3 regions of the Paenibacillus sp. PvR098 genome follow, and region 2 is predicted to be linked to each of the others. Evidence: riboswitches for the same ligand, from Rfam matches in the RefSeq annotation. Region 2 holds a riboswitch; each other region holds the start of a gene.
What was found. A riboswitch is a leader RNA that binds a small molecule or an ion and turns the genes downstream of it on or off. The one in region 2 is predicted to bind cyclic di-GMP.
Positions count from the first base shown of each region.

Region 1: it holds a riboswitch for cyclic di-GMP, as region 2 does, so the genes downstream of both, JOE45_RS07270 (response regulator) here and JOE45_RS10800 (methyl-accepting chemotaxis protein) in region 2, are expected to answer to the same signal.
Region 3: it holds a riboswitch for cyclic di-GMP, as region 2 does, so the genes downstream of both, JOE45_RS19175 (methyl-accepting chemotaxis protein) here and JOE45_RS10800 (methyl-accepting chemotaxis protein) in region 2, are expected to answer to the same signal.

Region 1 is NZ_JAFIBU010000001.1:1,445,199-1,455,681, reverse strand. Features, by position in the region: gene JOE45_RS07295 (HEAT repeat domain-containing protein) at 1-68, shown strand, start outside; gene JOE45_RS07290 (zinc ribbon domain-containing protein) at 230-733, shown strand; gene JOE45_RS07285 (cation:proton antiporter) at 817-1,968, opposite strand; partial or broken gene JOE45_RS07280 (L-arabinose isomerase) at 2,121-2,310, shown strand; gene JOE45_RS07275 (cation:proton antiporter) at 2,499-3,674, shown strand; cyclic di-GMP riboswitch class I at 4,096-4,176, shown strand; gene JOE45_RS07270 (response regulator) at 4,368-4,727, shown strand; gene JOE45_RS07265 (metal-dependent hydrolase) at 4,882-5,574, shown strand; gene JOE45_RS07260 (GNAT family N-acetyltransferase) at 5,591-6,037, shown strand; gene JOE45_RS07255 (ABC transporter ATP-binding protein) at 6,300-8,060, shown strand; gene JOE45_RS07250 (ABC transporter ATP-binding protein) at 8,057-9,814, shown strand; gene JOE45_RS07245 (hypothetical protein) at 9,818-9,997, shown strand; gene JOE45_RS07240 (sulfatase-like hydrolase/transferase) at 9,994-10,483, opposite strand, start outside.
Region 2 is NZ_JAFIBU010000001.1:2,153,930-2,164,412, forward strand. Features, by position in the region: gene JOE45_RS10780 (energy-coupling factor ABC transporter permease) at 1-456, shown strand, start outside; gene JOE45_RS10785 (energy-coupling factor ABC transporter substrate-binding protein) at 462-746, shown strand; gene cbiQ (cobalt ECF transporter T component CbiQ) at 707-1,546, shown strand; gene JOE45_RS10795 (energy-coupling factor ABC transporter ATP-binding protein) at 1,543-2,373, shown strand; gene JOE45_RS10800 (methyl-accepting chemotaxis protein) at 2,548-4,500, opposite strand; cyclic di-GMP riboswitch class I at 4,724-4,807, opposite strand; gene JOE45_RS10805 (amidase family protein) at 5,042-7,021, shown strand; gene JOE45_RS10810 (hypothetical protein) at 7,177-7,455, opposite strand; gene rlmN (dual-specificity RNA methyltransferase RlmN) at 7,632-8,690, opposite strand; gene JOE45_RS10820 (ABC transporter substrate-binding protein) at 8,981-10,156, opposite strand; gene JOE45_RS24185 (cysteine-rich KTR domain-containing protein) at 10,202-10,390, opposite strand; gene JOE45_RS10825 (UbiD family decarboxylase) at 10,405-10,483, opposite strand, start outside.
Region 3 is NZ_JAFIBU010000001.1:3,879,193-3,889,675, reverse strand. Features, by position in the region: gene glgX (glycogen debranching protein GlgX) at 1-1,397, opposite strand, end outside; gene JOE45_RS19180 (DJ-1/PfpI family protein) at 1,682-2,362, opposite strand; partial or broken gene JOE45_RS19175 (methyl-accepting chemotaxis protein) at 2,825-4,537, opposite strand; cyclic di-GMP riboswitch class I at 4,809-4,892, opposite strand; gene JOE45_RS19170 (ATP-binding protein) at 5,302-6,948, shown strand; gene JOE45_RS19165 (YebC/PmpR family DNA-binding transcriptional regulator) at 7,399-8,118, opposite strand; gene blaI (penicillinase repressor BlaI) at 8,272-8,661, opposite strand; gene JOE45_RS19155 (BlaR1 family beta-lactam sensor/signal transducer) at 8,750-10,483, opposite strand, start outside.

The DNA.
Region 1 (10,483 bases), 710 kb from region 2:
GCGGCAGTCCTGAGTATTACGATAGCATTAAAGCGACCAGAAGGCTTAGAACGGGTCAAGCTGGATAATGGACATAATACAATGGGGCTGCGAAAGACGCAGCTCTGTTTTTTTAAATCCACGTGTTTTGAAATCCGTTGTTTCAAGCCGCGTGAATTTGGTTATATACCAGCAAGATATTCGGTATGATACAGTATAGGGAATGTTTAGGAGTAGGAGGGGTTGCAGCATGAACCATTTCTTGTCTAAGCTAAAGCAAGGGGCAAGCCGCGCGGCAGATAAAGCCCAACAAGCTATAGAGGTGACCAAAATATCGGCGCAAATCCATTCGAAGCGAAAACAACTTGACCAAAACATCTATCAAATCGGTTTAGAGGTGTACGAGGCTTATAAATCGGCAGACCTTAGCATGGCGGAGAAATCGGTACGAATGTATTCGCAGGAGAATCAAGCCCTGGAGGTACAAATCCGTGAATTAGAAGAACAGATCCGTTTATTGAAGCATGAGAAACGGTGTGCTTGCGGTCTATCTGTTCCCGAGCAGGCGAAATTCTGTACAGACTGCGGCGCACGTTTGGAGGCAACGGGAGTACCTTATTTACCGCAAATAAAGCAGACACCCCCGCCGTATGTTCCTAACCGTCCCGAGACTATGGGCGAGCCGCTAAGGAAGGACGTCACGCCACGGATCCGATCGGAATCGCACAAGGAACCCCCCAAGTTATTCGAATAGGTTGTAAATGAAGAAGGAGTCCTATCAAAGGGCTCCTTCTTGCGTAAAATGAAAACTCGTGATGCGGGCGTACCTGAGTTGATTTATGGTGAGCTTTGCTTTGCATGTTCTGGCGTATTGAAAAACAGCTTCATCATTGGAGGAGTTACTAATGTTGTTATTAATATAACAATAACAATCACAGCAAACATATTACTGTTCAAGAGGCCGGAATCTAATCCCATTGCGGCAATAATTAGGGCCACTTCGCCGCGAGAAACCATTGCAGCCCCTATGCCAAAAGAATTCCTCCAGCGAAAGCCCGCTAATTTAGCTCCTAAGGCTGAGCCAAACAGTTTTGTAAGTATTGCTATTACACTTAAACCTACAATAAGCCATGTATTTTGCGTGATCCCCACGAACTCAACGGTGACCCCAATGGATGTAAAGAAAACAGGAACAAATAAAGAATAGCTTATCGTTTCCACTTTTTCAGCAACTTCATGTGTATGTTTAGTTAAGCTGATCGCTACACCCGCAATGTAAGCTCCAATAATGGCTGCTACCCCGGCATATTCAGCTAAATATGCGTAAACGAAACAAATGATAAGTGCGGCAGAAATCACGGATTCCGTTACGCGAAGAGGCGCAAATTTTTTTAAGATCCAAGGTACCATTTTCCATCCAATAAGGATCGCCATAGCAAAAAATAAAACCTTTTTCAAAATCACCGATGCTAAGTCTACTTCGCCGCCTGCAAAGCTCATGACAAAGGCCAGTGCAATAATGACAAGAATGTCATCAATTACCGCAGCACCAAGTATGGTTGTTCCTTCTCTAGATTTTAATTTTTCCATCTCTTTAAGAGCCTGGACAGAAATACTAACACTTGTGGCTGACAGCAATAGACCGAGAAATACGGATTCTATTGGTGGGAGTCCGATCATTTTACCCGCTAAATAGCCTACAGATAAGGGCGCAATAATTCCAAGTATGCCTACATATATCGAGCTCTTCCCTGTACGTTTGAACTCCTTCGTATCGGTTTCAAGACCAGCTATAAACATCAAGAGTATAACACCGATTTGACTGAATTCTTTAAGGATCTCCGTGTTAGTTATGACTCCCAGGACAGTGGGGCCAAGAACGATACCTATAAGTAGTTTGCCAAGTACGGAGGGTTGTCCTAACCTGCTGCTGATGTCCCCGGCCATTTTAGATGCTAGCAATATGATAGCTAATTGAAATATAAGCATAGATGCTCCACCCTTCTGAACTTTCTTAGTGTACGCCGCTTTAAGGTAAGAAATACAAAAAGAACCGGGGTACCTTTGAAAGAGGTGGGTGAGCATTCCAGGCGAATGATCGCTGGATTCGACCAAGATTCGTCTATACCGTTCAAGCTGAGCTTCGTAAGCCGCAGCCGTCGCTGCGGGACTCGGCTGAGGCTTGGATTTTGGCGGGGGGTGCCCATCACACGGTCTTCTCTTACACCGTTACTGCGGGTGCATATATCCGACTGGGCGGAAATGACGGGAATGGGGTGCGTGGTCATCGATAAGCACACTTCCCCGCGAGCTTTCCGTAACGAACTGTGATTGAACGATGCCGCATGGCGTTTACGTTAAAACGAATAAAACTCTTGAATTATTAGTATATCCAATGCTATAATAATAGAGTCAACAAATGAATATTAGCAGTTCTTAGGAGGAGCCTGTCACAGACGCAATCAGTCTGTACAGGCTCCTTTTGTGCTGCAAATCAATTATGACGGGAGTGGTAGGCTTTGCTGTTTTTCTTTCAATTATTAATCATTTTGGTCTGCACGAAACTCGCAGGGGACCTCTGCGTAAGGCTTGGCCAGCCTGCTGTCCTAGGCAAGCTCATCGTGGGTATCCTCATTGGACCCGCGTTGCTGGGATGGATCCAAAATTCAGATTTGCTGCAAGCGTTCAGCCAAATCGGGGTTTTGTTATTGATGTTTATTGCCGGTTTGGAAACGGATGTCCAGGAGTTAAACCGGAACCGGAATTCATCGGTTACAGTGGCCGTCGGAGGGATAATCATGCCTCTGCTTGGAGGATACTACGGAGGGCAACTCATGGGGCTTGGGCAAGCCGAATCGTTGTTCCTGGGTTTACTGTTCTCGGCGACTTCCGTTAGTATTTCGGTGCAAACGCTTAAGGATTTGGGACAATTAAAAAGTAGAGAAAGCGTTACTATTCTTGGCGCAGCCATCGTTGACGATATTTTGGTCGTCATTCTGCTTGCATTCTTGATGAGCTTTTTTGTGGGCGGCGGGGACGTCAGCTTAGGGCTGCTGATAGGCAAAAAAGTACTGTTCTTTGCTCTCATCATTGTTCTCGGCTGGAAGGTCGTTCCATGGGTGATGAAACGGATCGCACCGCTGCGCGTGTCTGAAACGGTCATTACTGCTGCACTGATCGTCTGCTTCGGTTTTTCTTACCTTGCCGAGTCGCTGCAAATCGCTGGTATTATCGGTGCGTTCGCAGCAGGGATCGCGGTGGCCCAAACGAATTTTAAGACAGAAGTCGTGCACAAGCTGGAGCCAATCGCTTATGCAGTGTTCGTTCCCGTGTTTTTTGTCAGTATCGGTGTTTCCGTAACCTTTGACGGGATTATGGACCAGCTTCCGCTCATTGCCGGGCTTACTGTAATGGCCGTATTGACTAAGATCATCGGATGCGGCTTGGGAGCACGTGTGACCGGTTTTAATTGGAAATCGTCTTTAAGCATCGGAGCGGGCATGGTATCCCGCGGCGAGGTGGCCTTGATTATTGCGGCCATTGGACTCGAAATGAATCTTCTACCACAGGCGTTTTTCACATCGGTTATCATTGTCGTCATTCTGACTACCTTGATTACACCTCCGCTTCTCAAATTGTTGTTCGGTGAACAGAAGGAATTAGCGAGCAACAAGGGAGAAACAATGAGCATGTAGTCCCTCCTGAGGGTACTTGCCAGTGGGATGGCCTCGGCCATACAAGCTCCATCACCCAGAGAGGTACCAAACCGCCTTGACAGTTGGTTGACTTGTCCCTTTAACATGAACCTCGTCGATATGACGGTAATCTCTCAACACCTTCAGCGCCTCCGGCTTCTCAATTTCGAAGCTGGAAGCGCTCTTATTTTTCTTTTGACCCCTCAGGCCGACAATACGGTTTATTTGTGGTATGATGGAGAGAGTAATACCAAGATCTGAGTCGTGCGCGACCAAGTGTAAGGCTATTACTACAGGGCTCCGCTTCAGCCGGATGCGTTTGTTAACTATTTAAAGGAAGCCGTATAACGGTCTGTTGGTCTGCGTTTTCGCTCTTGTATTTTCGACATAGGATGCTATAATACATTTTACAATCGGTTTCATTCGAGCAAGGCAAACTTGACGGAAGTCAAGGAAGCAAGCTAAAGGGACTAATGTGTTAACTAAGTCGCCAGCAGCCGAAGGACCAGAGGATATCGTCTGATGCGGGCCTCCCATACGGCTATAGGGAGGTCTTTTTTAGTGAATCAGCATGTATATCGCAAGGTTCATACGAGTCTTACGAATCATCTTGACCAACGCACGTGCCCTTTATAGGTCATGGAAGCCGTTTATCCTTGCGAACATACAACATTCAAGTGGGGGTAATCCGGGGTGAAAAAAATAATAATCGTAGACGATTCCTTATTTATGCGAATGATTCTGAAAAATGCCTTGGATGAATTCGGGTATGAAATTGTGGCCGAGGCGAGTAATGGCGTAGAGGCCCTTACGCTTTATTCTGAACTTAAGCCGGATTTGGTTACATTGGATATTACCATGCCGGAGATGGACGGCCTTACCGCGCTGCAGGAAATCAAAAGGTTGGATCCGGAGGCGAAAGTCATCATGGTGTCTGCCATGGGGCAGCAGGCGCTTCTGATTCGAGCAGTATCGATGGGCGCTATCGATTTTATCGTCAAGCCCTTTAACAAAGATCGCGTCAGGGAGGCTTTAATGAAGGCTTTTGCCTGAACGCATTAGGCTTTGCAGCATCGTATCCACAAGAGGAGAAGAACGGGGAGCCGGTTTTCTTCTTTTTTGAGTTTGTGGCCGTTTCTTTGATACAATGAATGAAGCGCTTGCCTGAATGGGCAATCCATTCCAATACCAAGGAGGAGTAAAAATTATGGAAATCCACTATCATGGGCATTCCTGCGTGCAGCTTAGTCACGGAGGGCACTCTCTGATCATCGATCCGTTCATTTCAGGTAATCCTTTGGCCGCTACGAAACCGGAGGATCTACAGGTAGAGCACATTTTACTTACACACGCACACCAGGACCATATTCTGGATACTGTTCCGATCGCAAAGAAAAATGATGCCACTGTCATCGCTACCTTCGAGCTGGCAACGTACATGAGCTGGCAGGGGACGAAGACGTTTGCTATGAATATTGGCGGCCGCACCTCTCTTGGTTATGCAGACATCGAGATGATCCAAGCGTTTCACAGCTCCGGCATCGTGCTTGAGGAAGAAAAGAAGATCATTTATGGAGGCATGCCGGGCGGTTATATCATTCGCTGGAACGGGTTAACCATTCTTCACAGCGGGGATACCTCACTGTTCTCCGATATGAAGCTGATCGGAGAGCGTAACCAAATTGATCTGGCGTTTCTACCCATCGGCGATGTGTTTACGATGGGACCTCAGGATGCGGCACTAGCTGCAGAGTGGTTACGAGCCAAAACTGTTGTACCTCTGCACTTTAATACGTTCCCGCCAATCCAGCAGGATGCGCAAGCGTTCGCGGAAAGCCTTACAGCTAAGGGAATCACGGGCAGAGCGATGCAGCCGGGCGAAACCTGGATGCTAGAATAGACTTGGGGGTCGCAGTTTGAATCTCAACATCATACTCGTACATACGGAGGAGCAGCTTAAAGGCTGCTTTTCCGTTCGAATAAACGTGTTTGTGGAAGAGCAGCAGGTACCGCCAGATCTCGAAATGGATGAGTTCGACGATTCTTGGATGGCTTGCCGGCATTTTCTTGCAACCGAAGGCTCAAAGCCTGTTGGGGCTGCCCGCTGGCGGATGTATGACGGGCAGACGGCAAAGCTCCAGCGAATCGCCGTGCTCGCGTCTTATCGCGGACGTGGAATCGGCCGCGAGCTTATCCAAGCGATGGAGGCTGACATTCGGGCCCAAGGCGTTCCTGCGGTCATCCTGGATGCGCAGACGCAGGCTGAGTCATTCTACCGTAAGCTCGGGTACGAGACGATCTCGCCCGAGCCGTTTATTGATGCGGGCATATGGCACGTGCGCATGCGCAAGAAGCTCTTGTAGGTCGGCAGCCGACGGCACAACGTTGTTAGCGTGAAAATTAGTCTATCCAGCGGTCCGGCAAGGACAAGCCTCGGCTGTAAGGATGATTTTCAGCGTAGCGGCTTCTGAGGCTGATCAGCTCAACAATTGAACAGAGTTACTCTGCATTCATTAAGCTTCCGCAGCTTTCGCGCGGGGGCTTTTTATTTTCCCGCACTACCTATAGTGAATTAGGCTCGTCCTATGTTAGAATGTTTTTACTCAAAGGGGGATGCGGGAGAACATGAATAAGGTTATACGCAAAATACCTGCCCGGGAATATGCCAGCTTGCTGCAGCACTATTTGAGGCCTCAGCGCAAAAGTATGGCTATTCTTGCGGTTCTGCTGTTAAGCGGCATTGCGATGCAGCTCATCAACCCGCAAATCATTCGCTACTTTATCGATACGGCGCAGGAGCAGGAGAGCAGCAGACCGCTGGTTCTTGCCGCCGGGTTATTTATAGGTGTTACATTGGTGCAGCAGCTGATGGCGGTGGGGGCGTCATATATAGGCGCTAACGTCGGATGGATTGCGACAAATCAGCTGCGCGAGACTGTGGCCGCTCACTGTCTGAAGCTGGATATGTCATTTCACAAATCTCAGACCTCCGGCGCGCTCATTGAACGGGTGGATGGGGACATCAATAATTTGTCTAACTTTTTCTCCAATTTCGTGATCATGCTGGTGAGTAATTTGCTGCTTGTGGCAGGTATGCTCGTGCTGCTGTTTCGGGAAGGCTGGCTGATCGGCATGGGGATGCTTTTTTTTGTGATTTTTGCCATCGCTTCTATTCAATATATCCGCAAATTTGCGGTGCCGCATTGGGGCAAGCTGAGACAGGTGAACGCTACTTTTTACGGTTTTCTTGGCGAGCACTTGGAGGGTACAGAGGATACCCGCGCGAGCGGAGCAACGGGATATGTGATGTATCGCTTTCACAGTTTGCTTCGCGAATGGCTGCCGATCCGTATTCGGGCGTATCTCGGCTGGGCTTCGATGTGGATTACGACGCTGCTGGTGTTTGCGATTGGCAGTGCGGTTGCTTTCGCAATCAGCTTCTATTTGTGGAGGCAGGGCTCGATTACGATAGGGACGGTATATATGATTTTTTACTACACCGAACTGATGGCCAAGCCGATTGAACAAATCAGAACCCAAATGGAGGATCTGCAAAAAGCGGACGCAAGTATCGTACGTATACGCGAACTGCTGCAGACCCAATCACTCATACAAGACGGTAAGGGCGCTGCCATACCGGAAGGTCCGTTGTCAGTGGAATTCGACGGCGTCGAATTCGGATATGATCCGGAGAGCGCAACACTTGAGCATGTCAGCTTCCGTCTAGAGCGCGGTCAGGTGCTGGGCCTGCTCGGTAGGACGGGCAGCGGCAAAACGACTTTGGCGCGGCTTCTTCTGCGTTTTTACGACCCGGGACAAGGGCGTATTGAGCTTGAGGGGATCGATATTCGGGAAGCCAGGCTTCACGAGCTGCGAAGCCGTGTCGGGATGGTAACGCAAAATATCGAGATCTTTCAAGGGACGGTGCGCGACAATCTGACGTTCTATGACGAGTCGGTCGATGACCGGAGAGTCGAGGAGGTGCTGAGGGAGCTCGGTTTGGTTCATTGGCTCCGCACGCTGCCCCGTGGACTGGATTCCATGCTGGAATCAGGCGGGGGCGGCCTGTCAGCTGGAGAAGCTCAACTGCTGTCGTTCGCCAGGGTGTTCCTGCGCGACCCGGGACTCGTCATCCTTGACGAAGCTTCGTCAAGGCTTGATCCTGCAACGGAACAGCGGATCGAACAAGCTATGAACCGGCTTCTTCTCGGTCGTACCTGTATCATCATTGCGCACAGGCTTGCGACGATACAAAGGGCCGATCAAATCCTCGTTCTGGATAACGGACATATTGCGGAGCAAGGGAATCGGGAAAGGCTGGCTGCCGATCCCCATTCCCATTACAGCCGAATGCTTCAGGTAGGAATGGAGGAGCTGCTGGTATGACGACATTCTCCTTTTTGTGGAAGCTGACGCGTTACCGTAAAGGATTGTACTTATGGAATGCGCTCGCTTGGTCATTGATTTATTTGGCCCCGATTGTGCCGGGTCTGATTACGAAGCAGTTTTTTGATATGTTGTCGGGTCATTCGCTCTACCATTTCGGGGTTGGGGCATTGATTGCATTTCTACTTCTATCCGCGCTGGCGAGGGTGGTGTTTATCCTTTTTGGCTTCATGACCGACGTTCACTTCCGATTTCGGATCGGCGGGCTGCTGCGTCGTAATGTACTGAAGCATATCCTGAAGGAACCCGGGGCCCGAGCCATTCCCGGCTCGCCCGGGGAAGCGATCAGCTCGTTTCGGGATGACGTCGATCAAGTGGAAGAAACGGTCAGCTGGTCGGCGGATGCGCTGGGCATGATGTTATTTGCCGCCGTTTCAGCCTTTATCCTCGTACGGATTGACTCGCAGATGACATTATGGGTATTCCTGCCGCTGGTCATTGTTGTGACAGTAGCTCAGTTATTTACAGCGATGCTGCAGAAATATCGCGCAGCCAGCCGGGAAGCGACAAGCCAAGTCACGGGAGCGATTAGCGAAATGTTCGGAACGGTGCAATCCGTTCAAGTAGCCGGCGCAGAAGATCGCGTGATCGGACGCTTTAAACGGCTCAACGGACAACGGCGGGAAGCGATGCTGAAGGACCAGCTTTTGACAACGTCGCTGGACTCGATCTTTTCCAATGCCGTCAATTTCGGTACGGGCTTGATTCTTCTTTTGGCGGCGGAAAAAATGCGGGGCGGCAGCTTTACGGTCGGTGATTTTGCTTTATTCGTGTATTACTTGACTTTCGTGACGCAGTTTATCCAAAACTTCGGTAAGTTTATGACTTATTTCAAAGTCAGTCAAGTAGCCAAAGAACGGCTTCAGGCATTGCTGCAAGGAGCAGAGCCAGAGCGTTTGACAGAGCATCATCCATTGTATCTCCGTGGAGAGCTGCCAGAGCCATCTGAACCGATTCGAACAAATAGAGACAAGCTCGACGTATTGGATGTACGCGGTTTAACCTACCATTATCCGGAGACGGGAAGGGGGATCGAAGGCATTGACCTTCGACTGCCGAGGGCCACGTTTACCGTCATTACCGGACGGGTGGGTTCGGGGAAGACGACGCTGGTTCGGACGCTATTAGGGCTGCTGCCCATGCAGGCAGGGGATATCCGTTGGAACGGCGAGTCGGTGGCGGACCCTAGCGAATTTTTCGTTCCCCCGCGCAGCGCCTATACGCCGCAAATTCCGCGGCTCTACAGCGACACGCTGGAGAACAACATTCTGCTCGGCATACGGCCGGAGGAAGAGCGGCTGCGTCGGGCGATCCGCTCCGCGGTGTTGGAGGAGGATTTAGAGAGACTGCCTCAGGGGCTCTCTACCGTCATCGGACCGCGAGGCGTGAAGCTGTCAGGCGGTCAAGCCCAGCGAACGGCAGCGGCCCGTATGTTTGTGCGTGAGGCGGAGCTGCTCGTTTTTGACGATTTGTCCAGCGCGCTGGACGTGGATACGGAAGGGAAACTGTGGGAGCGTCTGGAAAAGCAGCTGCAGGGGGCGGCGTGCCTGGTCATCTCTCACCGCAAGGCCGCGCTTGCTCGTGCGGACCATATCATCGTGCTGAAGCATGGTCGGGTGGACGCTGCTGGCCGTTTGGAAGAACTGCTGGAGACAAGCGTGGAGCTGCAGAAGCTGTGGCACCGCGAGGAATAAGCCTTGCAGCGATTGGCTGATCATTTGATTGGCATGCGTCCATTCTTGCATCAACTGATCGTGGATCGTCATTTCCCGGGCAAGCGCATGGATCGACATGCTTCAACAACCTACGAATCAACGCGCGGAACAACCCAAAATCCTCGTCCGTATCGGAACGAGGATTTTGGGTTGTTCATTTAATCTTCCTGCTGCTCTCGAACAGGAACGGCCACGATATTCGACTCAGCAAGGATATGGTTTTTCGTGTCCATCACCATGACCTGCAGCTCGAGCAGGCCGGGATGGACAACCAGCTCTTTAGGGAGCTTCACACGGAGAGAAGATTCGCTCAACCACATCGTCTGGAGCTTCATGCCGTTTATGAATACGGTGCTGCCGATGCCGAATCTCCCGCCGCGGACGGTTAGTCTCGATTTATCTCCAAGCGCTACCTGATCCGGGGATACTTCTTCAATCCGCGGTTCTCCATAACCAAGCACGAAACTGGTGCGCTGCCCTCCGGCTTGCTTCTCTGCTTCCAGGATGGCGTTTTGCCGTGCCTCGTACTCTCTTACGACTACTTCATCAATATTCATCGCTTCATAATAGCTTTTCGGTGGGAGAATCGGCATATGCCTGGATAGCTCACCCAAATAATCGGTGTAGCTGCTGCCGTGCCTGTTCGCT
Region 2 (10,483 bases):
GGGACGGGCCTTGGCGCCATCATGTTCGGTCCGCTGCCCATGAGCGTGCTCGGATCCATTGTCTTGTTGTTTCAAGCTTTGCTGCTTGCTCATGGCGGTCTGACCACCCTTGGAGCCAACGCGTTCTCTATGGCTGTCGCCGGTCCCATGATCGGTTATGCGGCATACAGGGGGATGATGAGATCCACAGGGAAACAAACGCTATCCATCTTTACGGCGGCTGCGCTGGCTAACCTGTCTACCTATGTCGTCACCTCGATTCAATTATCTTTGGCATTTCCCGCAGAGAGCGGCGGCTTCCTCGCTTCGCTCGCTAAATTCGGAGGTATCTTTGCGATTACCCAAGTCCCTTTGGCCATCAGCGAAGGACTGCTCACCGTACTGATCTGGAACTGGCTGAAATCCAACAGCTCTGAGGAAATGTCACTGCTGCAGAGTAAAATGAAGGGGGCTTAACCACCATGATAACCCGTAAAATGAGCGTTCTCATCTTGATCATCGTTGTATTATTGGCCGTTCTTCCCCTCCTGTTCGTGAACGGCGAATTTGGCGGAGCTGACGGCGCTGCGGAAGAAATGATCACCGAGATTCAGCCTGCTTATGAGCCCTGGTTTTCCCCGCTGATGGAGCCTCCGGGTGAAACCGAAAGCATGCTGTTTGCCCTGCAAGCTGCTATCGGCGCAGGTTTCATCGGCTATGCGTTCGGATGGTTCAAGGGCAGAGCCTCCAAATCCAAAACGTTATGATTAAGCTGATCGATACGCTCTCTTATACGAACAAGCTGCGGTCCGTTTCTCCGATGTGGAAAAGCGGATTCGCAGCCTCTCTGTTGGTGCTGTCTTACTTAGCTCATCCCGTCATTCAGCTCCTGATCATGGGCTGGATGTTCCTATGGGCTACCCAATATGCCCAGGTCCCCGTCAAAGTGTACAGCCTGCTCATCGGGGCGTCCTGCCTCTTCTATGCAGCCAGTCTTCCGGCGCTTGTCATCGAGTTTTCAGCTACCGATTCCGTAACGGCCCTCACCAATGGGATCACCCTCTTTACCTTTGCACAGTGGACGGCTTATGTAACGGAAGCAGGCATGTACCAAGCGTTCGGCCTGCTCATCCGGATCATCGCTTGTTTATCCTGTATTACCTTTCTCATGCTGACCACTTCAATGTCCGATCTGTTTCAGGTGATGAAAAAACTGCGTGTGCCGTCGTTGGTGCTGGAATTGATGCTGATCATGTACCGCTTTCTCTTCGTGCTCTCGGATACGGCTCAGCAGATGTATACGGCTCAAAGGGCTCGCGGCGGTCAGACCGGCTTCGATCGCAGGCTGAAGGATACGGCTATCCTGATCGTCCGGTTGTTCGGCAAGACGATGCAGCGGTCTAAGAGTCTATCGCATGGTCTGATAGCAAGAGGATTTACGCAAGATATTCAACTGGCTCCTTATCAAGCGGGCCCCGTGCCCTTGCGTTATGTATGGGAAAGCCGTATCGGAGTGACCTTATTATTGCTATTCGAGCTGGGGCTTCGCTGGAGGGATATGATATGAAATCGTTAATGGAGGCTCACGATGTACGCTACAGCTACCCCGGAACTGGGGATGAGGCGCTTCAAGGATTGACGATGAGCTTGCCTGCAGGCAAGAAAACCGCGATTTGCGGCCATAACGGGTCCGGCAAATCCACCATGTTCCTGCATGCGATCGGCATTCACCGCCCTGCCGCCGGAGAGATGAGCTGGAAGGGTTCTCCTATGTCCTATCGTCCGAGTGACCTCCAAAAGCTCCGGCAGCAGGTTGGACTTGTGTTTCAGGATCCGGAGCATCAGCTGATTCTCAGTACGCCGTACGAAGATATCTCCTACGGTCTACGAAATGCCGGGATACCCGAGCATGACATTACCCAGCGTACCCAACATGTGCTTGCGTCCATGGGTCTGGAGCTTGTAGCCAACACACCCATTCATCACTTGAGCCTCGGCCAAAAAAAACGGGTTGCCCTTGCCGGAGTGATGGTCCTTGAGCCGGAGCTGCTCCTGCTGGATGAACCGACTGCTTATCTGGACCGCTTGTCCGAGCGGCAGCTCATGAAGGAATTAAACCGGATTCATGAGAGCGGCACCACCGTCGTCATGGCTACGCACGATATGAATTTGGCCTATGCTTGGGCGGACTGGATCCTGGTGATGGATCATGGGAAATGCCTGCTGGAAGGCATACCCTACGACGTGTTTAAACAGGAGGACTTGATGATTTCGCTCGGTCTGGAACCGCCCATGCTGCTGCAAGTCTGGTCGAGTTTACCCGCGAAAGTTCGCGTGGAAAGCCCCCCTCCTCGCAGCATCGCCGAGCTGAAGGAGCTTATGAAAGAGTTATAAACATACAGAAAAAAGCCGATCCCCTTTCTCTATGCTTGGGAATCGGCTTTTACTTATTCAAAAAACCGTACAGAAAAAACACCGGACGGTCCTTAATTGCAAACGGTTTGGGCATTGGGGGGATGTGCGTCGGGTTTCAACCGCTTTATCACCCCACCCCTATTCCCGTTTGTTCTACACTTTGAATTTACTTATAACATCTTGCAGCTCTTGCGCCATCATACTTAAAGCTTCCGCTGAAGATGCTACCTCCTCCATAGAGGCATTTTGTTCTTCTGCGGATGCAGCGACGTTCTGTGTATTGCCTGCGGATTGTTCGGCAATATTAGCTACAGCTTCCATCATTTCCACCATGCTTTGCGAGCTTACATTAACTTGTTCTACAATAGAAGAAACCTCTTGGGATTCGGCAGCCAACCGTTCGATTGAATTTACAATGTCTCCGAAGGTTTCACCAGTTAAATGAACCATCTTAATACCTTCTTGGACAATGGATGTACCATCATTCATAGACTCAACCGCTTTATCCGCTTCCGTTTGAATCTCTTGGATGAGTTCACGAATTTGAGCCGCTGCATCACCCGATTGCTCAGCTAATTTCCGTACTTCGTCAGCTACTACAGCAAACCCTCGCCCATGTTCCCCAGCCCGTGCAGCTTCAATCGCGGCATTTAGAGCTAACAAGTTCGTTTGATTGGCAATTTGTTTGATTAATTCAACGATATGCCCAATTTCCTTGGATTTTTCGCCTAGTGTGTTAACCACACCCGCCGTTTGACTGACCGACTGTTGTACCAAATTCATTTGCTCAACCGTTTGCCTAACGACTGTGTTTCCAGTGTTTGCTTTATTGCTCGCAGTGCTCGTTAAATCTGCAACGTTTTGAATAGACGATGCCGCCTGATTCATTCCTCTTGAGATTTCTGCAGCTGCTTCAGTTGCTTCAGTTGCACTGGAAACTTGCTTCTCCGTGCCTAACGCGACCTCTTGAATCGAGATTGAAATTTGTTCAGTCGCTCTGCTAGTCTGTTCTGCGCTCGCCGATAACTGTTCCGAAGTTGAGGCAACATGATCCGTATTTATACCGACTTGCCCAATTAGATGGCGAAGGTTGATCCTCATTTGATTGACGGAGTTTGATAACTCCCCGAGTTCATCCTTGGAACGTATAACGATTTCCTCGCTCAAATCTCCACCCGCGATTTTCCCCGTAGAACTCATCAATTCTTTAAGCGGCCTAGTAATGGAGCGCACGATCCAAAATACAAGCAGGATACCGATCACAATAGCGATGGCAATGACGGCGATGGTCGTATTGAGGATGCCTTGGGTGGAACTCGAAAGTTCTGTAACATCAATGACACCAATAATTTTCCAACCGGTTTCCGGGTTAGTGGCAAATATAGACTTTCTTGGGTGTCCATTAAACATATACTCAACAATACCGCTGTCTTTTTCGTAAAACTTTTCAATAAATGGATCTTCGCTTTTCGTTCCCGGCTTTCCCGTCGGGTGTATAACGAATTTGCGATCCTTGTCCATAATAGCAACATAGCCCTTTTGCCCAACTTTGGTATTCCTCACTTGTTCAGCCATTTTGGATAGCTTCAAAGTCGCGCCTACAACACCTCCGCCATCGCTGGATGTTTTTGATTGAATAACCACTACATTACCCGACCCATCCGCCGAGGCAATGGCATCGTTCACGACTGCCTTCCCTGCACTACCCACAGCTTTGATCCACCACGGACGTACCGTAGGGTCAAAGTCCGCGGGTAGCTTTAGCTCAGGTAAGGTAAACATCAACTTCGTATTGGTTGCGAAATGTACGTTTTCAAATTCAGGGTTCACTGTCAAGAAGGTTTCCAATTCTTGTCTAATCTCTGGATAAGATGAATTTACACCAAGTTTAGTTGCCAAGTAATCGACATCAGATAGACTTGAAGCCATGATATCTTTAATTTGATTGTTCGTAACTTCAACACTTTGATAGGCATTTAGCTCTATTTGTTGGCTTACTTGGTTCTTTGCCTCCTGGTAAGAAAACCATCCGATAGCAGAGCATGGTAAGATTAAAATCGCAAGAAAAGCAATCATTAGGCGATTTTTGACTGTCATCTTCATCATACATTTGTTCCCCCATGTTAGTTAATATTTAATGCAAAGCAACCATCTACAACATTTCCGGCATTTTTATGATCTCTGAATTGGTTACACCTTATCTGTTTAACTATATCTATTTTGCAAATGAAGCTGCCAATGATAGTGAACGATCTGGCAACTTATAACATGCGCCTCCCATCAATATAAAAATAAAAAAAAGGACCACACAGGGTCCTTTATTACCCCTTTTGGTAACCCGGCTGTCATCGCTTTCGCATTAGACCCGCAGCTTTGCGCCCTCACCTTTCGGATAAGTTTGCCATTATCACTAGGAAATATTATGTTTTAGGTCTTTTGAATCAAATTTCAATCTTATTAAATTACATTAATTTGATCAATTTTGTCAATCAATATATTTTTTTGTCGATTATTAGACTTATTTGGGCCGCTTATACAAATTATGTTATGAATTTCGACAAAATTTTCTGGTTGTTTATTTACATTTCTTTTGTAAGCTACTATAATCGGATTTTGTCAATAAACATTACATAAACGGAGGTAGAGTATGAAACCATTGAAGTACGCACTTATATCGACTTATACCGCTGCGACCCTGGCACTTGTTCCTGTAGCCGCGTATGCTGCTCCTGCAGCTAATCCGATCCAGGTCGCTTCTCACCCGTCTTCCGAAGTAACGATAGCCGTTGCCCAAAGCTGGCTCCCGGAGGTATTCAAGGAAACCTCCAAGCTCAATTCTTCCGTAGTGGAGAAAGATTTCATCGACGCTCTTCATGCCGCAGGCAAAGCCGCCGGAACCTCTGTGGACGTTGCTGCTCCAAAAACCGACGGAGCGCTCACCCGTGAAAAATCCGCTTCCGTGCTGAATCAAATCATTAAAACTCCTTATGCGAAAACATTTGTTTACACCGATGTTCCTGCTAACAGTCCTTATGCGGCTTCGATTTTGAACGTCAGACAAGCGGGACTGATGAACGGCGTATCGTCCGAATCGTTCGGATACGGCAAACCGCTCACTTACGGGGACGCAGCCGTACTCGCCAACCGAGTGTACAGTCACTTATTGCCTTTCACGCTTCCCGAAGCTACCATTACGGATATGCAGAAGGCGATGGAATCAGGCCGACTAACATCCAAGGAGCTTGTTCAGCAATACTTGAACCGGATTGAAAAGTATGATAACCAAGGACCCGCGTTGAATTCTATTCTTACGTTGAATCCTCAGGCGATTGAAATAGCGAATCAGCTTGACAAGGAACGTGCCGAGAAAGGACCACGAGGCCCACTGCACGGCATCCCGGTCATCGTGAAGGATAATATCGATACAGTCGACATGCCCACTACTTCCGGGTGTAAATGCTTGGAAGACGCTATGGCTCCTGACGACGCTACCCAAGTGAAAAAACTGAAGGATGCCGGTGCGATTATTCTGGCCAAGTCCAATCTCCACGAATTCGCGTTCGGGTATACGACGGTCAGCTCTCTAGGCGGTCAGACCTTAAACCCGTATGACCTCACCCGCGTACCGGGTGGTTCCAGCGGCGGCACAGGCGCAGCAATTGCAGCCAATTTTGCTGCAGTAGGTTTGGGGACTGACACAGGAGGTTCCGTACGTGTTCCATCTTCGTTCAATAGTCTCGTAGGCGTTCGTCCAACCGTTGGACTTTCAAGTGTTGACGGCATTACGCCGCTTGCCAACGCGCAAGATACAGGCGGTCCGATGGCCCGTTCCGTAGAGGATGTTGCTCTGATTCTGAACGCAACTGTTGGATATGATCCGAAAGACGTTTCGACAGCAAAGAGCGTTGGCCAAGTACCTGTTGATTACACAGCATACCTAGACAAGGAAGGTCTGAAAGGCTCCCGTATCGGTGTAGTCCGCGAAGTGTTCGGTACGAATCCGGAAGTCAACAAGGTCATGAACCAAGCGATCGAGGATATGAAGAAAGCCGGAGCCGTTATTGTAGACAACGTGACCATTCCGAATTTTGCCGAAATCAACAAGTACGGCAGCTTGAGCGCTTGGGAATTTAAATTCGACTTCAACAACTACTTAAAATCGCTCGGCGAAGGCGCTCCTTACAGCTCCTTGGATGAAATCATCAAAGACGGTAACTTCCATCCTTCCAACGAAGGCATGCTCAAGCAGCGTAACAGCCGCGAGTCGTTGGATTCGGTAGAGTACAAAGATATCTTGCTTTACAGAACGAAGTATGCGCAAAATGCCGTCCTGAAAATGATGGCGGACAACCAGCTTGACGCACTTATCTTTCCTACGTCAGCTAATCCGCCAGTCAAAATTGATCCAACTCAAATGAAAGAATACCAGTCGATCGGTGAAGGCTTTAAGCTCAGCACCTTTACCTTCTGGCCAACGGTAACCGTTCCGGCAGGATTTACTTCTGAAGGACTGCCAGTCGGTGTGGATTTCTTCGGCCGGGCTTTCAGTGAAGCGACACTGCTCAAACTAGCCTATTCTTTTGAACAGAACACGCATCACCGTAAGGCGCCAGAACTGACGCCGTAAGCAGCAGTCTTATCCTCTACTAAGCAAAAGCAGGTTGCTCAGGCAACCTGCTTTTTCCTGTTGAAACCATATACATACGAAAAAGCCGATCCCCTTTCTCTATCACTTGGGAATCGGCTTTTACTTATATAGGAGTTATGCGGCCTTAGATACGGCTAATCCTCATAACCCGCCATGCCTTTGTCCATCAAGTAGTCCATCTCGGCGTCCAAAATCGCTTCAACGGTCAGTTCATCTAATTGGACATCGGACTGGCTCATTACGTAATCGACGAGCTCGTCGCTATCAATTTCTACCTCTCCCTTGGTGTTCTCTTTCGCACTGTTGATAAATTTCTGTTCATGCTTTAACACTAGCATAATTTTTTTGGAGTCCACGTTCGTTTTGCTTGCTATGTATTCTACAAGCTCTTTCTCATTGATTTGTTCGCTCATGTGTAGTCATCTCCTCATCGTGATCTACAGCCCATTGTAACATAAAGTACTCGCCGCTGCTCCAATGTTCGTTTGAAGTTAAAGCTGGTTGTTACTGATAATTCGGTATAGCGCTCTATCGGCAAAAAAATGCGTACCCAAATGAACGGATACGCATGTACTCTATCCCAAGTTATTTACCCTACTTGGATTTGTTTGCTTCTTAACTGTCCACAAGCGGCATCAATATCGGTCCCGTGTTCAAGTCGGACACTGCAGCTAACGCCTTGCTTTTTCAACGTGTCATAAAACGCCCTTACCGATTCTTGTTCACTTCTCTGATATTGACTGTGTTCGTCCACCGGATTGTATGGAATTAAGTTTACATTCACGAGCTGTCGTCTATCGGCAATCAGGTCAGCCAGCTCCAGCGCATGCTCCGTGCGGTCGTTTACATCCTTAAGCAGAATATATTCCAGCGTAATCCTGCGGTTCGTTTTTTCCAAATAGTAATCAATCGACTGCATTAATTGTTCTATGGGAATGGCACGATTAATTTTCATGATCCGCGTTCGCAGCTCGTTATTTGGCGCATGCAGTGAGATCGCCAAATTCACCTGCAAATGGGCATCGGTAAATTCAACAATTTTATCGGCAAGGCCGCTGGTCGATACGGTGATATGTCTCGGGCCAATAGCCAATCCTTTATGATCTTTAATCACGGTCAGGAAATTCACCAGATTATTAAAATTATCAAATGGCTCGCCGATCCCCATCACCACAACGTGACTCACTCTTTCGTCCTGCTTCGCTTGATCCAGATGAAGCTGTACCTTCATAATCTGTTCCACAATTTCGCCGCCGGATAAATCACGACTTTTGGCTAATAACCCGCTTGCACAAAAACTGCATCCGATGTTACAGCCTACTTGGGTGGTCACACAGACCGATAAACCGAATTTATGTCGCATTAATACCGTTTCAATCAGATTGCCATCACTTAACTTGAACAAGAACTTGATCGTTCCATCCTCAGATTCCTGCTTAATGTGTTCTGTTAAGGTTTGGATGACAAAATGATCCTCTAATAGTTGAATACACTCTTTATTGACATCTATCATTTCTGAGAAGTCCGTTACCCGTTTCCTGTAAAGCCAATCCCAGACTTGTGCCGCGCGAGACTTTTTGTGGCCTTGCTCCATAAGCCATGCTGTCAGTTGATCCAATGTCAATCCATATATGGATTCCTTATTCATTCGTTGCCCTCTTTTCAAAACGATAAATTTCAGCCCTCTGCTTCAGCGGCCGAATAGCTAATAACCTATTTATTATTGTCCCAAATCTTTTTCATTAAAACAAGGGGAGCAAGGCGTTATTTTCTCTTTTGCTGATTTTGGCAATCCAACAAAAAGCTTCCCTAAATCAAAAAACCTCACCCTGGTCCGCATGGTGAAAAACGGAGGGTGAGGTTGTTGTTCATCAAAGCTTATTGCCCTTCTGGGCATCATCCAAAGGTGCGATGCAGCCCAAATGTTTTTCTAAGAAATTACTTTTTCAGCAGCTTATTGGCCAATTCTATAATTCGCAGCTTTAAATCAACATATTCTTCTCTAGAGTGCACAAAATATTTATCCTTATTTTGCATATCCAAAACCGTAGTTGGATCACCAGGTTGGACCTCCAGACGACGACTATTTAATTTTACGGCATTCACCAGCTGCTGCTGCGCTTGATGAGTCAGAAGCCAATTTACATATACTTTGGCAGCGTTGGGGTGAGGGGCATTTTTCAAAAGCTGCAATGCGCCAAACCCTGTACCTTGCGGAGGCATGTCATCTTTTAACGTAACAATGTTTTTCCCTAGTCCTTGCGCAGCAAACGGCGCCAATTCCGGAGCATTGAATCCAATGGTGATAGGATAGTTCCCTCTAACGAGCCATTCAGCTTGTTGGCGGTTATCCGAGGTTATGGCCAAGCCCTGGTTGGTTAACAGATTTACTATAAAATCTTCTCCATACATATTCATAAGGGCCGCCGCTGAACTTTGACCCGCTCCGCCTCGCAAATCTTGTATCGATATTTTTCCTTTAAATTTTGGATCTAACAGCTGACTTGATGAAGACAACTCAGCCTCCGATATAAAATCCCGATTTACAAAAGTGGTTGGTTCTGCAAAAGCAAGGTAACTTAAAAAATATTGGCCTTCTTTGTCAACAAAAGCTCCGTTAAACCCGCCAAACCAAACACTATCCTTGGTATTTTCCGGTTGGATCAATGGTCGGATAGGATCAAAGAGCCCTGCCCTTTTTGATTCGTAAGCATCTCCGCTAACTCCACCCGCACGCAGATCCCACAAATATTGTCCGAGCTCCTGTTCTTTTTTGACACGAGGCCAGAAGTCCCTGCTGTTCGCTCCCGTATATTCCACTTTGATACCCGGATACTCCGCTTCAAAGGCATCCACTAACGATTTTTTCCAGAGCGGGCTCGGTGAACCGGACAATACCACTTTTCCTTCCTTCTTCGCTTCATTTACTATTTGCTCCCAACCGGAGTCCGTACTGGTAGATCCTAAAAGGGTGGCATTCGTGTTTTGGGGATCATTCGGGTTTGTTTTGGGAGCAGCCGTCTGTCCGCCGCAAGCTGTAGAGGCTGCAATTAGACAACCTAATACAGCAGTAAAAAAAGCACCTTTTCTTCTGCCCCAAGCTTTACTCAACATCTCGTTCCCCCCTTTGTAAACAAAGTATGATGATATCCAAAGGCGCTACTTCACACCTTCGATTTTCGTTGCGGATTGCTCGGGAAGATATTCATAATGGCATTTCGGACATACCGTCGGAAAGTTTTTGATTTCAAGAAGCTCCCTTCCGACATAATATTTAAAATAGCACTCAGGACAGGTCAACCAGTACACTTTATTCATAGCCAAACCAATCTCCCTTCGTTTGATCATCGATATGAGATGTATTACAGTTTTTCTGACTTCACCTGATTTAAAATGTTTGGATCAATGTATTCCACGGCTTTAATCCTCTCCGCCACTTCT
Region 3 (10,483 bases), 1.7 Mb from region 2:
TTTAATGTAAAGCCGTCGTGGCAAGTAATAAAGTTGATGCTGTTAATCGGTAGATGCCCGCTCGATTGATAAATATCCGCACTCCCTGCGATTCGCGAGGCAGCTTCCCCAACGATGCCGGGGTCCCCTTTGGCGAACCGGCGGATGTCGTCGCGGAACCTGCCGTTCCATTCCGCCCAGCGGTACCCTGGGAAATGCCCGATTTGATATAGACCCGCCGCATCCCAAGCTTCTGCAATGATTTTCGTATCGGACAGCGTCTCCGAAAGCTCAATATGCCACACAACGGGAGGATGCACCATGGGCCGTCCGTCTTCTCCCCGAGTCATGATCGAGCCCTCATCAAAGCGGAAGCCGTCAACGTGCATTTCCTGCACCCAAAATTCCAGACACTCGACGATCATCTTCTCCACGATCGGGTGATTGCAGTTGACGGTATTGCCACAGCCGGAATAATCCATATAAAATTCCTTGTTCTCGCTTAGATAATAATAGGTGCTGTTGTCCAGTCCCTTAAAATTAAGCGTGGGCCCCATATGATTGCCCTCATTCGTATGGTTAAAGACAACATCCAGGATGACTTCTATTCCTGCCTTATGCAGCGCCTTCACCATATCGCGGAACTCGTTGATGTGCTCGGTGGCTTCCGAATCCACGCAGTAGGCCCGGTGCGGAGCAAAATAACTGACCGTGCTGTAACCCCAATAATTCATAAGAATTTCCCCATTTTCCGGAGACATTCGTAACACTTCTTTGTCGTCGAATTCGAACACGGGCATCAGTTCTACTGCCGTAATGCCCAGGTCTTTTAAATAAGGGATTTTCTCAATAATGCCCCGAAATGAACCCGGATGGTCTACCTCTGAAGTAGGGGATTTTGTAAACCCGCCTGGATGCATTTCATAAATGACCGTTTCGCTCATCGGGCGGTTGATGGGCTTATCGCCTTCCCAATCATAATCCGCAACATCGATGATCGCGCTGCGCATGGAGGTCGTCAGGTTATCCTCCGGCGTGCATGCATCGACCCGGTTCCACAGCACGTTGCTGTTGCCTTTGGCATAAGGGTCTATCAATACTTTGTTTTTATTGAAGCGCTGACCCTGCTTCGGATCAAAAGGACCGTCCACCCGATAAGCGTAATACATCCCGGGCTTTGCGCCTTTTATATAGAGATGCCAGAAATGAAAGGTTTTGTTTTCAATAGGATAGAAAGGAACCGTTAAGAACGGTTCGACGGACTGGGGGCCTTCGAATAAGAGAAGCTCTACGCTAGTGGCATGACTGGAAAACAAAGAAAAATTGACGCCGTTCTGATCCGGGGTAGCCCCTAGCGGGTGAGGTCTTCCTGCGTATACCGATAAGCTTCCAACATACGTATCAATTGTGAACGCCATCTAATGTTTCACCTCATTGTTGGACATAAACACGAGTTTGCGGCCTAAGTCCTCCCGATTATCAGCGGTTAAAATATCCGCCCGCCCCTGTCTAAGCGCTTCGCAGTGGGTCGGCCACCACTCTTTGTTTTCCCGTTCGATCTGCTCGAACGTAGGACGCATTGACCGGCGGAAGTACCGCATTCTTCAACCCGGCAAACTGTATACCGTCTTCGATCATTCTGGCCGGCAGCGGGTTGGATACCCGACCCCGCCTGGAGTAATCTGCGGTTAGGCCGAGGTAGTCATTGACTCTTTTCTTGATGACATTCCTCCGGAAGTGGATTACGGTTCACGGCTTTCTCTATTTCTTCTAAAAATACACGGACAAAGGTTTCAACTACTTCTGGATGCTTCCCGGTGATTAAATTACCGTCAATGACCAGCTCTTGGGTCTGATCTCCCTCGAAAACAACCTCTGCCCCTGCATTTTGTACATCCGATATGACATTATGCGCACAGGTCACTTTTCGGCCGGCAAGCAGCTGCGGATCTGCACAGAAGAGCCAGAGGCTGTGGCAAATGGTTCCGATTTTCACCTGTCCCCGGTTCAATGCTTCAACCGCCGCCCTCAGAAATTGAACCGCCGGCGCTTGATTGAGCTGACCTTGCTTCGGATTCGCCTCATATCTCAGCCGGTCCATAGCGTAACCACCGATCAGCACAATACCGCAGTAATCCTCCGTACGGATGTCGGATACCTCCACGTCCACCCTGACACAGCTTGTACCATCGTTGCCCACAAAGTCCAGATATTCTTTCCCCCACAAATGGCTGATATAATCGACTGAATAACCGTTCTTAGGAAAATATTCATTAAACGCCCGAAACTCGGTCTCATCATAATGGGACTCGACCAACACCCCGATCTTCCCCTTGGTCTTTCCTTGAGCAGGTATTCTCCCATAATGGATATCGTCCGCCATTTGCTTTACATCCCTTCTCTTCAATTTATTTCGTGTTGGAAATATTAACCAAACAGTATGTATTCTATTTAGCTGAGACGGTGATTATCACGCTTTTCTCCTAAAAAATAATTTAGAATTCATATGATTTTGTTTTCACGGTCAAGGCGTATATGATTTCGACGGTACGACCTAGATACTCACGAAGCAGGACTTCCATTTACCTTCCTCTTATACAAGGGAACATCCGAAATGTAAGCCAAGAAAAAAGAGACCCGGCTGAGGTCTCCTTTTTTACTTCTATTTAATTTTAGTCCACTTACCAACTTTTCTTTGAAATCTCTTATCGCTAGCTCTTTACAACAAAAAATAGGATTCCTCCTTGGTAATTGCTAAAGTCACCAAGGAGGAACCCTACTATGGCAATAGGAAGCGGTGATAACTATATGCGTTCAATGGCGGAATAACCATACGCAATGTTATTTATTTAATTTTGAAGATAGATACAGACTCATTCAAGCCTTCGGCAAGCTGCGAGAGTGATTGTGCAGTCGCCGCCGTTTCCTCTGATGCCGCAGCCGCCTGCTCAGTTGCGGATGAGATGTTTTCAATCGAATGCATCACCTCGTTGGACTGGGCAGCCTGCTCTTCACACGCAACCGCAATTTCGCCTACTTTACGTTCCGTTTCGTTAATCATTTCAATAATTCTTTCAAAGGCTTTCCCTGTCTCTTCGGAATGATTCACGCCTTCAGAAACAGCCATTACACTCTTACGAGTGTTTTCCTGCATCCCTTTAATAATAGCTGTAATTTGCTTGGTTGCATCACCACTGCGTTCGGCGAGCTTTCTAACCTCATCCGCGACCACTGCAAATCCTCTGCCTTGTTCTCCGGCGCGTGCGGCTTCGATGGCTGCGTTAAGGGCGAGCAGATTGGTTTGCTCCGCGATGTCGTCAATGACTTCGATAATATCCCCGATTTTATTGGAGTCTTCCTCAAGTCGTGTCATTTGCGAGCTGACCTGGGTCATGCCGGTTATGGATTTTTTGACTATATCTCCGCCTTCATGCGCGATGCCTGTCGTTTTAGAAGCCATTTCAGCCGCTTCCTCTGCGCTTTCTGCAACGGAATTGATTGCCACGGACAATTCGTTGAACAGCTCCTGCATGTTCTGCGCGGCTTCTGCCTGTGATGCGTTTCCGCCGGCAATCTCTTGCGTCGTTGCAGAAATTTGTTCCGATGCGGCAGTGACTCTTTCAGAGGAATCTATCACTCCCCCGATTAAACCTCGTAATTTATGTACCATCTGGTTAACGGAGACAGATAGCTGCCCTAATTCATCGTTGGAACGAATTACGATTTCCTCGGTCAGATTTCCGTCTGCGATTTCTTCAGTCGAATTCATTAATTCTCTTAGAGGCGTAGTTATGGAACGGACAATCCAGAATACGAGCAAGATTCCAAGTGCCATAGCTACAGCAATAACTGCGATGGTCGTAAGGAAAATGCCTCGGGTCGCTTCCGTGATCTCCGAAACATCAACAATTCCAATAATTTTCCATCCGGTGTCCGGATTAGTTACGAATACCGCCTTCTTCTGCTCACCATTAAAATTAACGTCAACCGTTCCAGAGGCTTTCTCGTAAAACTTTGCGGTCGATTCGGATTCGCTTTTGGAGCCTGGTTTTTCCGTCGGATGGATAATGATTTTTTGGTCTTTGTCCATAATAATGACATAGCCCTTTTGGCCTACCTTGATGTTTTTCACTTGTTCAGCCATTTTTGATAGCTTCAATGTCGCGCCCACAATCCCAGAACCATCATCGGATGTTTTCGATTGGATTACCACTACATTACCTGACCCGTCCGCGGAGGCGATGGCATCATTAACGACAGCTTTCCCCTTACTTTCCATGGCCTTAATAAACCACGGCCGTTTGGAAGGATCAAAGTCTGCGGCCAGCTTTAATTCAGGCAATGTATACATTGCACGGTTATGCGTTGCAAAATGTACATTTTCAAATTCAGCGTTTATCTCCAAAAATGTTTCAAATACTTTTCGGATCTCCGGAGCCGATAAATCAGCATTAAGATTTTTCCCCAAATAATCGATATTTGATAAGCTTGAGGCCATAATATCCTTAATTTGATTGTTCGTAAAATCAACGCTGATGCTTGCATTTTGCTCAATTTGCTCGGTAATCTGGCTCTTTGCATTCTGATATGAAGACCATCCGATGGCGCTGCATGGCAAAATTAAAATCACTAGAAACGCGATCATTAGTCGGTACTTAATGCTCATTTTCAACATGCTTGTGTGTTCCCCCTCTGAGTTGTACACTGTATACTACCTTTGTTTCCAGAAGTTCCGTTAAGCGCGCTCGGCATTACCTCCCTGATTTTGATACCTAATAAAAAAAGAAACTGTCCCCATTATAAAAAACGGGGCAGTCTCTTTTTCCCCCATTGACGGCCCGGCTGCCATAGCATGAAACTTTAGACCCGTGGCTTTGCGTCCCTGCCTTTCGACAGGTTTGCCTTTTTCAATTGGTAAAATGACAATTTTCGACAAATTGACTAACTCATAGTAACATGCTGGTGTTACTAATATCAAGTAGCAATTCAGGAACGAATGATTAAATCCCCGACATCACATACATATGAACACTTTCCGGCATTTTCTCCTTATCCGTCCATAGTAAGGCTCGTAGCAGGAAAATACAGACATATTTTTTATTGATTCCACTATGACATTAGGGCTCACATTGCTTTATGCGTATGCCGCAATACCAATTCGAGCGGGTAGGCTTTATTTTTAGGTATTTTGTCCTTGTTCATACTGTAATATAATAAATACACAACACAGCTAAGCTATCAACATCTCAAATCGGAAAAATATTAAATTTTCTACCGTTGCTCATACATCATTTTGTCATACACCATTAGGAGGGTAATAGTGTGGTTCTACAATTAATTATTTATATAAGTTTGCTTCTTTCTTCCCTTTTTCTCATTTCACGGTATATTACCAATCGCAGAAAGCCTTTGAATTGGTTTTCTCCGCTCTCAGATAAACTGATCATCGGTTTTTTTTACGGGGTCATCGGCGTTTGTTTAATGTATATTGGCAAGGCGCTCAACGGCAATGTTGCAGATCTGCGGCAAATCGTCGTTGTTCTCGCTTTATTTTATGGGGGTTGGATCCCTACGCTGGTTTCCTCCCTGCTGCTTTTTATATTTCGTATTCTCATGTTTACCGATTCTTCTCCGGTAGCTTTTCTAATGAGTCTCATGTGCACGATAACCATCACTCAAATTATTATGAAGTCACAAATCCCAAGATCTAAGCAATGGTACACGATCACCTTAGCGGTCATGATAGAAGTTTATGCTTATTTATGGTACCTCGGAGCTTACTCCAGTTTGTTTGATCCTGAACTTTTACACTTTGCGGTTGCTTTTATTTTGGGTTCGATTTTCTCCTATCATTTTATAGAATCCCTTAGGCAATCTTACAAAGTTATGGAAGAACTTCGCCAATCAAAAGAAAGGTTAGAACACAGCGAGGCCAATTATCGGTTGATTGCGGAAAATTCCTCGGACTTAATTGCTGTTCTGAGCGTGGAGGGAAACGCAGTGTATCTTTCTCCCTCTTATCTGCCGGTCATCGGTTTAAGAACAGAACAATTTATAGGAAAAGGGATCAAAGAAATGATACACCCAGAAGATTATCCTCAGCTGATTCAACTTTGGACGGAACTCGTCATAGAGAAAAAAGCGGCCCGAGCGGAATGCCGATACCTGCATGAAAGCGGTCATTGGGTTTGGATTGAATCCCATTACATGCCGGTGCTTGGCATCAAAGGTGAAATAGATAAGGTCGTTGTGATTAGCAGGGATGTTACGGAACGAAAACAAACAGAAGAACTCATACGAGAAACCGAGAAGCTATCCATGGTTGGCGAGCTCGCGGCGGGTATTGCCCATGAAATCCGCAATCCTTTAACGTCACTGAAAGGGTTCATTCAATTAATGAAGAAAGAAACGTTTAAGCCCTCTTTTTTAGACATCATGTATGAGGAACTGGATCGGATTGAGACCATCACCAACGAACTGCTCTATTTAGGCAAACCGCAAGTCCAGATGGTCAAGGAAACCAATATCAAGGAGCTTTTAGAGCAAATCATTGCATTTATGCACCCGCAAGCGTTATTGCATAATACGTTGGTAACCTTTCGGGCCGAAGATAAGCTTCCCCTGATCACGTGTGTCGATAACCATTTGAAACAAGTATTTATCAACTTGTTAAAGAATGCTCTTGAAGCAATGCCTGAGGGCGGTCAAATTTTCATAAAAACGAAGCAGGAAGATCAAGAAACGCTATTAATTTCTGTTGAAGATCAGGGAATCGGAATTCCGGAAGATCGCGTTGCGAAGCTGGGGGAACCGTTTTTCACTTTGAAAGAAAAGGGCACAGGCCTAGGGCTGACCGTCTGTAAAAAAATTATTAAAGACCATAACGGCAACATCACGTTCCGCAGTAAAGTCGGAATCGGAACGATCGCAGAAGTACGGCTGCCCATTTCAAATAGAATAACGGCTTAACATAAGAGCTCCCTCCCTGTCTGTCTTTACCCTGCCAAATTATGTCAGACACTTGGATGCCAGGTGATATTATGGAACGTGAATAGTCATGACTGGATGGGGATAACGAGATAACAACGGATTTCCATCGTTAAAGCGGGATTTCGTTTCGGAGTCGGATCAGGAAAAAAAAGAACCCACATCTCATAGTACAGAGTGAGTTCTTTCTATGCATACCTTTCAATCAAAATCATACACGCAACGGATCGCTGAGCATGACCCCAAGCAGCCATTGTCTCCACCACTAAAACTCGAACAGAGATCATACCCGACTAACAGATCAAGCCGCATGCAGCGACTGTCCCGACGAAATAAGCCAGCCTCAACCACCTGAGGTTTGGCTTCCGTTGTCGATACCGAAAACTGCTAAGTCCCCACTTCTTTTAATAAAGATACGTTAGAATTGTCGGATTATTCAACGAAATCCACATTGTGGTATACTTGTTGAACGTCCTCCAGATCCTCTAATGCATCTATCAATTTTTCAAATTGTGCCTCAGTGCCTTCTGGAAGTGTTACGTAATTTTGTGCAAGCATTGTTAATTCTGCAACTGTATAATCCGTTATGCCAACCTTTTTGAATGCTTCTTGTACTGCATGGAATGCGTCAGGTTCAGCATAAACGACAACATCTTCATCTTCCTCAAGAATATCGCGTACGTCTACATCGGCTTCCACTAATATCTCCATTACTTCATCAGCTGTTTTACCCGCTACGCCAATGACAGCCGTTTCATCAAACATATAGCTTACCGAACCGCTTACTCCCATGTTCCCACCGTTTTTGGTAAATGCAGCACGCACAGACGAAGCGGTACGGTTGACGTTGTTAGTCAAAGCATCCACAATGACCATGGATCCATTCGGTCCAAAGCCTTCATATCGAAGTTCTTCATAGTTTTCATCAGAGCTGCCTTTTGCCTTTTCAATCGCGCGGTCAATGATCGCTCTCGGCACATTGTACGTTTTTGCTCGCTCCAGTACGAATCTCAAGGCTTGATTCGATTCTGGATCGGGTTCGCCCTTCTTTGCAGCCACATAGATTTCGAGCCCAAACTTTGCATAAATACGACTGGTATTGGCATCCTTTGACGCTTTTTTCTCTTTAATATTGTTCCACTTACGGCCCATGCTGTTCCCGCTTTCTTGTTTTTATTTTTTATCCATTATAACTGATTTTCTTTAACAATGTGTACTTTTAATGATCGTATCGCATCCATATCAAAAAAAGAAAAAGCCAGCCAAACTTCCGAAGAAGCTTGACTGACTTTCAATGTCTATTGCTCATGTTTTACGCTTTTCGGATTTCTCATGCAAAATGGAGCGCAGCTCTTTGATCTCCTCCTCGGTCATAGATTGTTCTTCGATAAACTGAACCAGCATCGATTTCATCGTCCCGCCATAAATTCGTTTAAGAAAAGATTGTGTCTCGGCGCGTTGACATTCGCTTTGCGTGTATAGAGGAATAAAGGTATAAACCCTTTGATCCTGTTTGACGCCGATTACCTCTTTTTTGACCAGACGATCCAATAGAGTACGAATCGTCTTAGGCTTCCAATCCGTTTTTTCCTGCAAGGAGTGGATGACCTCGTTAGCGGTTTGTGGAGCCTTTTCCCAAAGCACATTCATGACTTCCCATTCTGCTTCAGAAATTCCTGGCACTTGTTTGGACATCCCCGTCACCCCTCATAAATTACATGTGTAGTTTACATGCTACCTTGGGAAATCTGCCGTTGCAATGTTCGGCGGATCCACCAAGATGTCATGAATATATGCCTTTATCCCTCAAAATTTTTAATGTGATTTCCGCCGCCTTACTCCCGTTCGAGTGATCTTCATTTTGAATGTTCGTTGCAAAGAAGTAGGTATTGCCATTGTTCTCTACATACCCAATAAACCATCCGTTTATATTTTTATGATTGACAGCGCCCGTACCTGTCTTGCCGGAAAGATGCGCGCCATCCTTTTCTTCCAATTTTATCGCATCTTTCACGGTCTGGATATGTTTCTCCTGGAATCCAAATTGGTTTGTATACAATGCCTTCAAAAGTTGTACCTGTTCAACCGGAGAAATTTTTAATGAAGATTCCAGCCAAAACGGCTCCGTTCCACCGGAAATGTCAGCATTCCCATAGCCTAATTGTTTTATATATGCCTGCAGCTTCGTCCGATCCATCCTGCTCTCCATAGCTTGGAAATACCAATTTACGGAGTTCTTCATCGCCGTAGACAAATTTTGATCCTTGTTCCATGCCTCATATGGATACATATCGCCATTCCATTCGATTTTGGAATTTTTGTCCGAAATGACGTTGGACTCCAGACCAATCAAAGCGCTATACATTTTGTAAGTGGAATCCGGGGAAACCCGCCATGTGCTTTTCCGTTCGTTGTAAATACGATATTGATCGGCATGCAGATCGTACAATACAAAAGCTCCTTCATAACCGGAAAAATAGGAACTTAGATCCTCGTAAACGGTACGTTCGCCTGTAAAGGAATAGCGTTGATCGTCATCGCGGGCCATCGCGGAAACGAGCGGAATTTGACTTGAAACGAAGACGCCCGCAAGCAAAAAAACAGCGAGGCTTTTTATTTTCAACCCCTTTGATTCAGCCTGAAATCTTGCAATCGTTTCGATGCGTTTTTTGATTTGGCTTTTTGGACTGACGAGTTGACTTGCCAAAGCGAAATTCATAGGCTGTGACGCTTTGTCCGCAAAGTTGATAATCGTATGGCCGTATTCGGCATGGCAATGGTCGTCCAATGATTGCAGCACAGCGATATCGCAGGCGATTTCACGATCCAATCTCATTTTTTTAAATGCGATCCAAACAAGGGGGTTGAACCAATAGATGAGTTGAAACACGACGATCCCATAATTCGTTATGTTATCCTTTTGTTTCAAGTGATTCAATTCGTGCAGAAAAATATATTTTATTTCGTCTAGAGAAAGCCATTCGGTGAATTGGACTGGAAACACAAGATACGTCTTAAACAAACCAACCAACATCGGAGATTTTACAAGCGGCGATTCCAAGACGATCAAATCTCTATCCATATGCAGATGTTGTTTGCACCGCTCTAATAAGTCTAAAACCTCTTGATTGGATACGCGACGGGACCTCTTTTTCATATTCCTGATTTTGAGCCAAGAATGCATGGTTAACATAGCAAAGGCGAACATCCCGGCAAACCAAACTGCGGGTGTAATGATCTGAAGAAATGCCGGAGCGGAACGATTTACGGAAATCGTAAATTCCTGCAGCCCATTCGCATTTCCAGGGTTTTGAGTTCCTGAGCCGGTTGCAGAAAAACCTATTCCATTGTATAGACTCCCATCGAAGCCGGCAAAAACCGTTCCGAATTGAAAAAAATGACTCGGGATCAACGGAATCGTTAATGCAACCATCAATAAAAACCATAAATTATAGTGCCATTTTGCAGTAAGCTGCTTTTGAAAGATTGCTTTAATCAGCATAATACCAGCGGTGGA